Regions from separate parts of the Arthrobacter sp. B1I2 genome, predicted to be linked through region 3. Evidence: riboswitches for the same ligand, from Rfam matches in the RefSeq annotation. Region 3 holds a riboswitch; each other region holds the start of a gene.

Region 1 (4,419 bases), 2.2 Mb from region 3:
TCGTGGAATGTTTCGGGGGCCAGGGCTGTCATGAAGGGCTGGTTCTCCTGCGGGGATTGGGTGTTGCTGCCGCCGCGGAAAATGGGCGCACGATCACGCACCACATCCGCAGTGGTTGAAATGGGGTGGACCAACTCCTGGTCGGCCTGTTCCAGTTTAGCAAGCCATGGGAAGCGAAACGCCGGCAGCCCCTTCCGGTGATGGAAGGCACAGCCGGCGCCCGGGTGTGGAGAGTGGGTTACCAGAGGCGCTTGGAGGCCCGGCGTGCGCCCTCGCCCAGTGCCTCCAGCTTGGCGAAGGCGATCTGCGGGTGGACACGGCCGCCCAGGCCGCAGTCAGTGGAGGCGATGACGTTCTCCCGGCCCACGACGTCGGCGAAGCGGACAATGCGGTCCGCCACCAGGTCCGGGTGCTCCACCACGTTGGTGGCGTGCGAGACGACGCCGGGAATGATCACCTTGCCCTCGGGCAGCCTGGTGTCCTCCCATACCCGCCATTCGTGTTCGTGGCGGACGTTCGCGGCTTCGAAGGAGTATGCCCCGGCGTTGATCTGCAGTACCGACCCGATGATGTCGGCGAACGGGATGTCCGTGGTGTGCGGGCCGTGCCAGGAGCCCCAGCAGACGTGCAGCCGGATCTGTTCCTGGGGGAGGTCGCGAAGTGCCCAGTTGGTGGCTTCCACCCGCAGCTGGATGAACTTCAGGTAGTCCGCCAGGGCGGGCTCGGGGTTGATCTGGTCCCAGCTTTCGGCCAGGGACGGGTCATCAAGCTGGACTGTGAGGCCGGCGTCGATGATCGCCTTGTATTCCTCCCGCATGGCATCGGCGCAGGCGTAGACGAGTTCCTCATCGGATTTGTAGTACTCGTTGGCCACCCGGGCGCACGAGCCGGGGGAGAGGGACGCCACGAAGCCGTCCGTGAGGCCGGCCGCGGCGAGCCCGGTCTTCAGGTTCCTGATGTCCGAGCCAACGAGATCTTGGCCCGTGTAGGTCAGGGGGCCGGCGATCTTGGGCTGGGCGACGCTCTTGCGGTGGGTGAGGATGCCGGAGGAGGGATCGTTGTAGGCCTCATTGAAGGCCTGCCGGTCCCGCCGGTCGGGGAAGGAGGTCAGGACCACCCTGCCGGGGGACGACCGCCGCACTTCGGCATCGGCCCAGCGGTCAACGTTGGTGGGCTCCAGGCCGCCGAGCCGGGCGAAGGAGTAATTCCACCACGCGCCGTAATCCACGGAGCTGGACATGGTGTGCCCGTACTCGCCGTCGTTGGGGATGTCGATGCCGAGATCCTTCTGGCGCTGCACTACGTCCACCACGGAGGCTTGAAGGAGTTCCAGGAATTCCGGGGTGATGCCGTCGGCTTCCTTGGCAGCGTTGGCCGCGATGAGTTCCGGGGTGCGGGGCAACGAGCCGGCGTGGGTCACGCGGATGTGGTCGGTGTTCTGGGACATGCTGGAATCTTCCTTTCCATCGGTCCTGGCAGTAGCACCTTCGGGCAGGAGTGATGACTCTGATCCCGTGGTTGCTGCGGCGTCATCGAGCCAGGTCTCTCGGCCGCTCCGGATGGTTCACTTTCACCTAAATCGAGATGCCCGTATCCGGGCAAATTCGCGGCCCTTTATGTCGCTCCCGGTTGGCTCGCCGCCCACCCTCTCCAGGGGGCCACGAGTAGGCTTACAGGTATTGTCCAGCCCATTGACAGGTTTCGTTAAGATTGGTTGGCTGTTTGTCACAGGCCGCAATGGGGGACACGGCGGCTGACCGCACCTGATTCACTCGAAAGAGGTAACGCACTGTGATGAAATCCTTCAGGACCCTTGCCGTATCCGGCGTGCTGGCGCTCGCCGTGGTGGCAGGACCCGCGCCGCTCGCCAACGCCGTGGGCGAAGGCCCCGCCTACGACGGCAACGGCCAGATCACCACCACCAAGCTGGCCACCTACGACCAGATGGTTTCCTTCCTGAAGGACCAGGACGCCCGCCAGCCGGCCATGGAGCTTGAGGTCATCGGCCAGACCGTCAAAGGCCGCGACATCCACCTGGTCAAGTACATCTCGGACCCTGCCAAGCCCACCATCCTGTACCTGACCCAGCAGCACGGCAACGAACAGCTCACCACCGAGGGTGCCCTCGAGTTCGTCAAGCACCTGGGCACGGGCAAGTCCGCAGGCATCCTGGACGGCGTGAACATCCTGGTTGTCCCCATGCTCAACGCCGACGGTGCCATGGGCGACGTGAATTTCTCCCTTGACGACTACCTGGCCAAGGGCGACCGCAACATGACGCGGTACAACGCCGAAGGGGTGGACATCAACCGGGACCACGTGGCCAAGGTCCAGCCCGAGACCCAGGCGCTCCACAACAACGTGATGCGCAAGTACCGCATTGACTACATGATCGACCTGCACCACCAGGGCACCCGGGCCGAGCGGGACGGCAAGCTGGTGTCAGGCTCCATCCTGTACCCCACCACCCCGAACGCCGATCCCGACGTAGTCGAAAAGTCCAAGCAGCTCGGCGCCGTGGTCTTCAACAACGTGGACTCCACCGGCTGGGGCCACCTGGGCAAGTACCAGGGCGGCAGCGCCGAGACCATCAGCCGCAACGGCATCTCCGTGGAATACGGCATTGCCACCCTGCTCTTCGAGATGCGCGGGATGTCCGACCACTACCTGGACGGCTATGCGCTGGGGCAGCGCAGCAACGGCTACCTGATCAAGCAGACGGTCACCACGCTGACGTCCACCGCCGCGGCCATCGCGGACGGATCCATTGCCGACGCCGACACCTCCTTCTGGGACACGCTAGCCGAGCAGACGTCGCGGCCCGCGGGGGAAGCCGAGGACGAGTAGGCGGGCTGGCTCCGCCGCGGTCCTTTTTGCGGAACGGGCCGCGGCGGGCCACAACAGTGGTCAAAGTGCCCATCGGCTAAACTTGGGTGGTAAGAGCCCCGGAACTCTTCCTTCGCCCTGCCGTGCTGCGGCCGTGCGGAGGCCGGTATGTTCGGGGCATTCTCATGAACGGCGCTGCATGGGCCGCCACCTGGTGGCAGGACCCGGGCAGCCCGAACGAATGGGGGAGGATCCCATGCCAGCAATTGTGATCGTAGGAGCCCAGTGGGGCGACGAAGGTAAGGGCAAGGCCACCGACCTGCTGGGTGGCCGTGTCGACTACGTCGTCAAGCCCAACGGCGGCAACAACGCCGGGCACACTGTCGTCGTAGGCGGTGAAAAGTACGAACTCAAGCTGCTGCCGGCTGGCATTCTCAGCCCCAACGCGGTTCCCATCATCGGCAATGGCTGCGTGGTGAACCTTGAAGCCCTCTTCCAGGAAATCGAGGGCCTGCAGGCCCGCGGCGCCGACACCTCAAAGCTGCGCGTCTCCGCCAACGCCCACCTGGTGGCCCCGTACCACCAGGTCCTGGACAAGGTGACCGAACGCTTCCTGGGCAGCCGGGCTATCGGCACAACCGGGCGCGGCATTGGCCCCGCCTACATGGACAAGGTGGCCCGGCTGGGCATCCGCGTCCAGGACGTCTTCGATGAGTCCATCCTCCGGCAGAAGGTGGAAGGCTCGTTGCGCCAGAAAAACGAACTCCTGGTCAAGGTCTACAACCGCCGCAGCGTTGTGGTGGACGAGATCGTGGAGTACTTCCTGTCCTTCGCCGAGCGGCTCCGCCCGCTGGTCATCGACAGCACACTGGTCCTGAACACCGCGCTGGACGAAGGCAAGGTGGTCCTGATGGAGGGCGGCCAGGCTACATTCCTGGACGTGGACCACGGCACCTACCCGTTCGTGACCTCCTCCAATCCCACCACAGGCGGCGCATCCGTCGGCTCCGGCATCGGCCCCACCCGCATTTCGCGCTCGATCGGCATCATCAAGGCGTACACCACCCGTGTTGGTGCAGGCCCGTTCCCCACGGAGCTCTTCGACGAGATGGGCGTCTACCTGCAGAAGACCGGCGGCGAATTCGGCGTCAACACCGGCCGCCCGCGCCGCTGCGGCTGGTACGACGCCGTGCTGGCCCGCCATGCGTCCCGCGTGAACGGCTTCACGGACTACTTCGTGACCAAGCTGGACGTGCTCACCGGCATCGAGCAGATCCCCGTCTGCGTTGCCTATGACGTGGACGGGGTCCGGCACGACGAGATGCCCATGACCCAGACCGAGTTCCACCACGCCAAGCCCATCTTCGAGTACTTCGACGGCTGGACCGAGGACATCACCGGTGCCCGCACCCTCGCGGACCTGCCGGAGAACGCCCGGAACTACGTGCTGGCGCTGGAGAAGCTCTCCGGAACCCGGTTCTCCGCGATCGGCGTGGGCCCGGACCGGGACCAGACCATCGTGGTGAATGACCTCATCAACGACTAATATGTGGGCCCACGCCCGCAGGGTTCCCTGGCCGAGCTTGCGAGGCT
Region 2 (4,419 bases), 1.2 Mb from region 3:
CGGTCTGGCCGCTTTGCTGCTGAGCTCCGGGCAGGCCGCCGAGACCTTCGCGGTACTGAACATTGCCGAGGCCGGGGACCATATTGTGGCGAGCCCCAGCCTTTACGGCGGAACCTACAACCTCTTCGCCCACACGCTGAAGAAGTTCGGCATCTCCGTTACTTTCGTGGCCGATCCGGACAACCTGGACCAGTGGCGCGAGGCGGTCCAGCCGAACACCAAGCTCTTCTTCGGTGAAGTGGTGTCCAATCCACGCCAGGATGTCCTGGACATCGAAGGCATCTCCGAGGTTGCCCACCAGGCAGGCGTGCCACTGATCGTGGACAACACGCTGTCCACTCCCTACCTGATCCGCCCGCTGGAGTGGGGCGCGGACATCGTGATCCACTCTGCCACCAAGTATCTTGGCGGCCACGGTTCCGCCATTGCCGGCGTGATCGTCGACTCCGGAAAGTTCGACTTCGGCAAGGACCCGGCAAGGTTCCCCGGATTCAACACCCCGGACCCCACCTACAACGGCCTGGTCTATGCACGCGACCTTGGAGCTGATGGTGCGCTGGGTGCCAACCTCTCCTACATCCTCAAGGCCCGAGTCCAGTTGCTGCGCGATTTGGGCTCGGCGGTGTCCCCCTTCAACGCCTTCCTGATTTCCCAAGGCCTGGAAACGCTGAGCCTGCGGGTGGAGCGCCACGTTGCCAACGCCACGGAAGTGGCGCGCTGGCTGGAAGGAAGGGACGACGTCGAATCCGTCGCCTACGCGGGGCTGCCGTCCAGCCCTTGGTACGAACGTGGCCGCAAGTACGGGCCCAAGGGGACGGGCGCCGTCGTCGCCTTCAACCTGGCCGGCGGGGCGGAAGCGGGCAAACGCTTCGTCGACGCCCTGGAGCTGCACTCCCACGTTGCCAACATCGGCGACGTCCGCTCCCTGGTCATCCACCCGGCGTCGACCACGCACAGCCAGCTCTCCCCGGAGCAGCAGGTGATAGCCGGAGTCCACCCGGGACTGGTCCGGCTGTCCGTGGGCCTGGAGCACATCGATGACATCCTGGCCGACCTGGAAGCGGGTTTCCGCGCAGCCAAGGGCGCCCAAGGCTGAACAGGCGCCTTAACTGCGCCCGCTCAGGCGCCCGCTCAGGCGCGCCTGAGCGGGCGCCAGCGGCCGGCAATCCGGGAAGTCACAACCAGTCACACTCTTGGCCTGGAGCGGGGGGTGTTTCGTACACTCGAACCAGGTCATGAGTGCCAGTGACAGCCCCGGCTTGCTGGCCGGCAACCCTCCATCCGCGGTGGGGTGCCCCGGGTGAGGACCTGGCCTGCCGGTCAAATGACGGCGGGCAAGCGCGTAGAAGAGGTCTTGCCATGACGGTTACCGTCGCCCGAACAGCCATCCCCGAACAAGGAATCGTCCGTTACGCCTCCATCGGGGGACTGGAACTTGAAGCCGGTGGCTACCTCCCGGATGTCACGCTGGCCTACGAAACCTGGGGCACGCTCAATGCCGACGCCAGCAACGCCATCCTGATCGAGCACGCGCTGACCGGAAGCACCCACGTGACCCGCGGCGACACCGACGAAGAGGGCTGGTGGGAACAGCTGGCCGGGCCCGGCGCTCCGGTAGATACGGACCGTTTCTTCGTGGTGTCCATCAACATCGTGGGGGGCTGCTACGGCTCCACGGGACCGTCGTCGCCCGCCCCGGACGGAACCCCCTGGGGCTCCCGCTTCCCCCTGGTCACCCTGCGGGACAGCACCGTGGCGGAGGCCCGGCTGGCAGACCAGTTGGGCATCAACAGCTGGTTCGCGGTCCTCGGCGGATCCATGGGCGGTGCCCGCGCCCTGGAATGGGCCGTGACGTACCCCGAGCGGGTGCAGCGCTGCGCCGTCATCTCTGTAGGGGCCGCCAGCACGGCAGAACAGATCGCCTTCGCGCAGGCCCAGACCCTGGCCATCCGGCAGGACCCCAACTTCAACGGCGGAGACTACTACGGCGGCCCCTGCCCCGAAGAGGGACTGGCGCTTGCCCGGCGCATCGCGCACATCACCTACCGGTCCGCCGCGGAACTGGAAGGCCGCTTCGGCCGCACACCCCAGACGCCCGAGTCGCCCCTGAAGGGTGAGGTGCTGGCCGCCCGCGGCCGCTACCAGGTGGAAAGCTACCTGGACCACCAGGGCAACAAGCTCGTAAAGCGCTTCGACGCCAACAGCTACATCGCCCTGACCGAGGCGCTGATGAGCCACGACGTCTGCCGGGGCCGGGGGACCCTGGCCGAGACGCTGGCCCGGTCCACCGCACGGTTCCTCGTGGCCGCCGTCGACTCCGACCGGCTCTATTTTCCGTCGCAGTCCCAGGAACTGGCCCAGGCCCTGCCCGGCGACGTCGATGTCCACATCATCCAGGCGCCGATAGGACACGACGGGTTCCTGACCGAAATCGGGCAGCTGGGCAACCAGTTGCGGGGCAGCTTCCTGGTCTAGCCAAGCCGGAAAAACCACGTGCGTGTGCATTCCTGCAGATGCGTTCTGCACTAATCGGCGTTGAGGTTGCACCGCAGGCAGACCATACTCAATCGAATCCGGCGTTCGTGGTGTGCATCACACCCGGCCGCCATTGACCGGTCCCCGTGGTGTCGATGACGACACCGAAGGAGTTCGCATGAGTACGGAAAGCTCCGCCGCAAGGCGTACAGAGGAAAACGACGTCAAGGCTTCAGGCCTTAAGAAGGTGGTTACGGCTTCCATGGCCGGAACCGTTGTGGAGTGGTACGAGTTCTTCCTCTACGCCTCCGCCGCCACGCTTGTCTTCGGCAAGGCCTTCTTCTCCAACGCCGGCACCGAACTGGACGGCATCATCGCCGCCTTCCTCACCTACGCCGTAGGGTTCGTGGCACGCCCCATCGGCGGCATCGTCTTTGGCCACTTTGGCGACAAGTTCGGCCGCAAGCAGCTGCTGCAGCTAAGCATCATCCTGGTGGGGGTGTCCACCTTCCTCATGGGCTGCCTGCCCACATTCCAGCAGATCGGCTACTGGGCTCCCGCTCTGCTGGTCGTGCTCCGGTTCGCCCAGGGCTTTGCCGTCGGCGGGGAGTGGGGTGGCGCCGTCCTCCTCGTCGCAGAGCACAGCCCCAGCAAGTCCCGCGGTTTCTGGGCCAGCTGGCCGCAGTCCGCAGTGCCGCTGGGAAACCTGCTTGCCACGGCCGTGCTGTTCATCCTGTCCTCCACGTTGACCCAGGACGCTTTCCTGGGGTGGGGCTGGCGCGTAGCGTTCTGGCTGTCCGCGGTGATTGTTGTGATCGGTTACTACATCCGGACCAAGGTCAACGACGCCCCCATTTTCCTGGAGGCCCGCAAAGAGGTGGACGCCGGCCACAAGGGCTACGGTGTGGCTGAAGTGTTCCGGCGGTACCCGCGCGGCGTCTTCACCGCCATGGGCCTGCGCTTCGCGGAGAACATCCTGTACTACCTCGTGGTGACGTTCTCCATCACCTACCTGAAGACCGTTGTCCAGGCAGATACCACCCGCATCCTCCTCCTGTTGCTCCTCGCCCACGCCGTCCACTTCGCCGTCGTGCCCATGGTCGGCAAGCTCTCGGACCGCCTGGGCCGCAGGCCCGTCTACATGGCCGGTGCGGTCATGGGCGCCACCTGGGGCTTCTTCGCCTTCCCCATGATGGACACCAAGAACGATGCCATCATCCTGGCTTCCGTCATGATCGGTCTCGTGTTCCACGCCTTCATGTACGCAGGGCAGCCTGCCATCATGGCGGAGATGTTCCCCACCAGGATGCGCTACTCCGGGGTCTCCCTGGGTTACCAGGTGACATCCATCGTGGCAGGTTCCCTGGCGCCGATCATCGCCGCCTCGCTGCTGGGCACCTACAAGTCCTCCGTCCCCGTGGCTGTCTACCTGCTCATCGCCTGCGCCATCACCGCCGTCGCGGTCTTCTTCCTGAAGGAAACCCGCGGCATCTCGCTGCACGACGTGGACGCCGCCGACGCCAAGGGCACCGCCGACCTCCTTGCCGCCAGCAAGAAGTAAGCCATGAAAGCCGCCGTCCTGTACTCCACCGTTCCCTCGGCGCCCAAGGCGGGAGCCGCCCCGGGGACGGAAAACTATGCCGACGCCCGGCCGCTGCTGGTGCAGGATCTGGAGCAGCCGGAACCCCGTGCCGGTGAGCTTGGTGTTGCCATCAGCTACTCGAGCCTGTGCCATTCGGACCTCTCGGTGGTGGACGGTTCCCGGGTACGGCCCCTTCCCATGGCCTTGGGCCACGAGGCGGTGGGGCGGGTGGTCTCCGTGGGCGAAGGCGTGCCCGACGTGTCCGTGGGGGACCACGTGGTGCTGGTCTTCGTTCCCAGCTGCGGCCAATGCCGGGCGTGCCTGGCCGGCCGGCCCGCTCTTTGCCACCGCGCGGCAGAGGT
Region 3 (4,419 bases):
CCAGCGCCTCCTCTCAGTTCGTCTCCGCCCTCCTCCTGGTGGGGGCACGGTTCGACGAGGGCCTGCACCTGGAACACGTGGGTAAGCCCGTCCCCAGCCTGGACCACATCAATATGACGGTGGCCGTCCTGCGGAGTGCCGGCGTGTCGGTTGACGACTCCGTTCCCAACCATTGGGTGGTGGCACCGGGCCCCATCCGTGCCTTGGACCAGCGGATCGAGCAGGACCTTTCCAATGCAGGTCCCTTCCTGGCGGCGGCCCTGGCCTCACGGGGTACGGTCCGGATCCCCAACTGGCCGGCGGAAACCCGGCAGGTGGGTGACCTTTGGCGCAATATACTGGCCAGCATGGGCGCCAGCGTCACCCTGGCTGACGGCGTCCTGACTGTCACCGGCGGCCCGGAGATCAAGGGCGGCGATTTCGCTGATACCAGTGAACTGGCTCCCACGGTGGCAGCACTGTGTGCCCTCGCTACGGGCCCCTCCCGGCTCAGCGGGATCGCCCACCTGAGGGGACACGAGACGGACCGGCTAGCGGCGCTGGTGGCGGAGATCAACCGGCTCGGCGGCGACGCCGAAGAAACCGGCGACGGCCTGGTGATCCGGCCCGCCCCGCTGCACGCCGGCGTCGTCCACAGCTACGCGGACCACCGCATGGCCACAGCCGGCGCAATCCTGGGACTGGCAGTGGACGGCGTGCAGGTGGAGGACATCGCCACCACCGCAAAGACCATGCCGGACTTCCCGCAACTGTGGGCAGACATGCTGGCCCAGGGAACTGCGTCCGTCACCGGACCGGAGGGGCGCGGCAGTGGCGCGGAGCACTGATTCCTGGGACGAATCGGACGTTCGCATCCGCCCCAGCAAGAAAGGCTCCCGACCCCGCACGAAGGACCGCCCCAGCCATGACGACGCCGTCACCGGGCGGATCATCACCGTGGACCGCGGCCGGTACACGGCGGTGGTGGGCGAGGACTCGGCAAACGAGCGCGTGGTGATTGCGGCGCGTGCCCGCGAGCTTCGCCGCTCGCCCGTGGTTGCGGGCGACTTCGTCTCACTCGTGGGAGACGTGTCCGGGGCCCCGGACACGCTGGCCCGGCTGGTGAAGATCCAGGACCGCCACACCCTCCTGCGCCGCAGCGCCGACGATACGGACCCCGTTGAGCGGGCGGTGGTGGCCAATGCCGACCAGCTGGTGATAGTGGTGGCAGCCGCCAACCCGGAGCCCCGCACAGGGTTTATCGACCGTGCACTCGTGGCCGCCTACGACGCCGGGATCGAACCGATCCTGCTGGTTACCAAGGCCGACGTCAAGGACCCCGCGGAGTTGCTCTCCAACTACACCCACCTGGACTTCCCGGTCATCATCAGCCGGACCGCGGACTCGCTGGCCTCGGGAATCGACGCGCGCTCCGACGACGGCCTCTCGGCCCGGCTGGACAGCGCGGCGGTGGCCGCCCTGCGCGCCCACCTCGACGGCAAGGTCACCGTGATGCTCGGGCACTCCGGCGTCGGTAAATCCACCATGGTAAACGCGCTGACCGGCGCCGAGCGGGCCACCGGCGGAGTGAATGCTGTGACCGGACGCGGCCGCCACACGTCGTCGTCCGCGCTTGCCTTGCGGCTGGCAGACGCGCCGCCCGGCAGCTGGATCATCGACACCCCCGGGATCCGTTCCTTTGGCCTGGCGCATGTGGACCCGGACCGGATCCTCCGCTCATTCCCGGACCTCTCCCCCGGCATCGAGAAGTGTGAACGGGGCTGCAAGCACACGGCAACCGCGGTGGACTGCGGCCTCGACGACTGGGTGGCGGGCGGACACGCAGGTCCCACGGGCGCGGCCCGGCTGGCATCATTGCGGCGGCTGCTCGGTACGGACCCAAGGATGGAAGCACAGGAAACGAAGGAGCTCGGCAGCGTCAACTGACGCGTTCTCCCGGCAGAAGCGTCCGCAGACGGTAGTTTGGAACCATGATCCAACCCGCTTCGAGCTACAACGATGACCTGCGCCTGGCCCATGTCCTGGCCGACTCCGTGGATGACCAGACAATGAGCCGCTTCAAGGCACAGGACCTCCATGTTGAGACCAAGCCGGACCTGACGCCGGTCACCGACGCCGACAAGGCCGCCGAGGAAGCCATCCGGGGCCAGCTCTCCCGCTCACGCCCCCGCGACGCCGTCCTGGGCGAGGAATTCGGCAGCACCGGCCACGGTTCGCGGCGTTGGATCATCGATCCCATTGACGGGACCAAGAACTTCGTCCGCGGCGTTCCGGTCTGGGCCACGCTGATCGCCCTCGTCGACGAAGGCGAGCCGGTGGTGGGCGTGGTCAGCGCCCCGGCCCTTGGGAAGCGCTGGTGGGCCGCGAAAGGCATGGGCGCCTACATGGGACGGTCCCTTGCCGCAGCCACCCGTCTCCGCGTGTCGGACGTGTCGAAACTCTCCGACGCCTCCCTCTCCTACTCCAGCCTGGGGGGCTGGAAGGAACGCGGAAACCTGGATGATTTCCTCGGCCTCACCGAGGACGTTTGGCGGACCCGGGCCTATGGGGACTTCTGGTCGTACTGCATGGTGGCCGAAGGCTCGGTGGACATCGCCTGCGAACCGGAGTTGAACCTCTACGACATGGCCGCCCTGGTGCCGATCGTGGTGGAGGCCGGCGGCCGGTTCACCTCGCTCGAAGGCGAGGACGGCCCGTTTGGCGGGAACGCCCTGGCCACGAACTCGATCCTGCACTCAGAGGTGCTCCACCGCCTCAACCCCTACCTGGATGATCTGCTGTAACTGCCGCAGCCTCCCCGTGAAATAGCCGCGAAAACGAATATTGCGATGCCGGACGCCTTCCAGGGGAGGTGTCCGGCGTCGTTTATTCGGCAGTGCGTAACAAAGCCCTTAACAATTGCCGCGGCTTCAGTCCGGGCCGCCCCATGTCCTACGCTTTTATGCAGGTCACGAGTGCCAGCGCAAAACCCCGGTTTGCTGGCCGGCAACCCTCCATTCGCGGTGGGGTGCCCCGGGTGACGACCAGGCCGGTCCGGAGCGGATACGGCAAGCGCGGATTCCCCTATGCCGGAGTCCTGTAACCAAGTGAGGTCTCTGTGACAACTGCCACCGTATCTCCCCAGCCCGTCACTGCCGAAGCCGCCGTTTCTGGTGCACGCCAGGCCGTTGCCGGCCGGCCGCTCGCTGCCGTCACCGGCGCCGAGATCCAGGCGCCCCTGATTTCGGGTGGCCACGTCCGGTACGCCAACCTCGATTACGGCGCCTCCGCCCCGGCACTGTCCGTGGTATCCGCCTACCTGAACGAGATCCTGCCCTACTACGCGAGCGTCCACCGCGGCGCCGGCTACGCCTCCCAGATCAGCACCTCCGTGTATGAGAACGCGCGCACCATCGTCCGCGACTTCGTGGGCGGCCGCCCGGATGATTCGGTCATCTTCACCCGCAACACCACCGACTCGCTGAACCTGCTGGCAGGTTGCCTGCCGGTGACTGATGGCCGCCCCGACGGCGACGTCCTCTACCTGGACATCGAACACCACGCCAACCTCCTGCCGTGGCAGGGCGTCCCGCACCGCAGCATCGTTGCCGCGGACACGCTCACCGGCACCCTTGAGGCCGTCCGCGCCGAGCTGGAACAGGGCGGCGTCAGCCTGCTCGCCGTCACCGGCGCTTCCAACGTCACCGGCGAAATCCTCCCCATCCGTGCATTGGCCGCCCTGGCCCACCAGCATGGGGCACGGATCGTGGTGGACGCGGCCCAGCTCGCCCCGCACCGCCGGGTGGACATCAGCGCGGACGGCGTCGACTATCTCGCCTTCTCCGGCCACAAGCTGTACGCGCCCTTCGGCGCCGGCGTCCTGGTGGGACGCCCCGACTGGCTGGACGCAGGCGTCCCGCACCTGGCCGGCGGCGGCGCCGTCAAGGAAGCACGGCTCGACGGCGTCAGCTGGGCCACCGGACCGGCCCGCCACGAGGGGGGCTCGCCGAACGTCCTCGGGGCCGCAACCCTTGCCCGTGCCACCCAGGTCATCGCCGGACTGGACCAGGAACGCTGGCATGCCCACGAGTCCGCCATCCGGTCCTTCCTGGTGGAGGGCCTCCAGGGCATCGACGGCGTCACGGTCCACCAGATCTTCAAGGACACCAACCCGGAAACAGACACCATCGGCGTGGTCAACTTCTCCGTTGAGGGCTACGACGCAGGACTGGTGGCGGCCTACCTCTCGGCAGAGCACGGTGTGGGCCTGCGCGACGGGCGCTTCTGCGCGCATCCCCTGCTGAAGCGCCTGGGCCTGCCATCCGGTTCCCTCCGCGCAAGCTTCGGGGTGGGCTCACGGCTCGAGGATGCAGAGCGCCTGCTCGCCGGCATCCGGACGCTGCGCAGCAACGGACTGGGATGGGACTATGTGGTGGACGC

The links. A riboswitch is a leader RNA that binds a small molecule or an ion and turns the genes downstream of it on or off. The one in region 3 is predicted to bind S-adenosylmethionine.
Region 1: another riboswitch for S-adenosylmethionine. It lies ahead of QFZ57_RS02150 (cobalamin-independent methionine synthase II family protein); the one in region 3 lies ahead of QFZ57_RS12285 (aminotransferase class V-fold PLP-dependent enzyme).
Region 2: another riboswitch for S-adenosylmethionine. It lies ahead of metX (homoserine O-acetyltransferase MetX); the one in region 3 lies ahead of QFZ57_RS12285 (aminotransferase class V-fold PLP-dependent enzyme).

The regions. Positions count from the first base shown of each region.
Region 1 is NZ_JAUSYC010000001.1:471,624-476,042, reverse strand. Features, by position in the region: gene QFZ57_RS02155 (uracil-DNA glycosylase) at 1-32, opposite strand, end outside; gene QFZ57_RS02150 (cobalamin-independent methionine synthase II family protein) at 239-1,447, opposite strand; SAM riboswitch class I at 1,461-1,566, opposite strand; gene QFZ57_RS02145 (M14 family zinc carboxypeptidase) at 1,795-2,847, shown strand; gene QFZ57_RS02140 (adenylosuccinate synthase) at 3,083-4,372, shown strand.
Region 2 is NZ_JAUSYC010000001.1:3,851,667-3,856,085, reverse strand. Features, by position in the region: gene QFZ57_RS18000 (bifunctional o-acetylhomoserine/o-acetylserine sulfhydrylase) at 1-1,096, shown strand, start outside; SAM riboswitch class IV at 1,232-1,347, shown strand; gene metX (homoserine O-acetyltransferase MetX) at 1,360-2,475, shown strand; gene QFZ57_RS17990 (MFS transporter) at 2,654-4,036, shown strand; gene QFZ57_RS17985 (zinc-binding dehydrogenase) at 4,040-4,419, shown strand, end outside.
Region 3 is NZ_JAUSYC010000001.1:2,629,740-2,634,158, reverse strand. Features, by position in the region: gene aroA (3-phosphoshikimate 1-carboxyvinyltransferase) at 1-827, shown strand, start outside; gene rsgA (ribosome small subunit-dependent GTPase A) at 811-1,926, shown strand; gene hisN (histidinol-phosphatase) at 1,971-2,783, shown strand; SAM riboswitch class IV at 2,947-3,060, shown strand; gene QFZ57_RS12285 (aminotransferase class V-fold PLP-dependent enzyme) at 3,098-4,419, shown strand, end outside.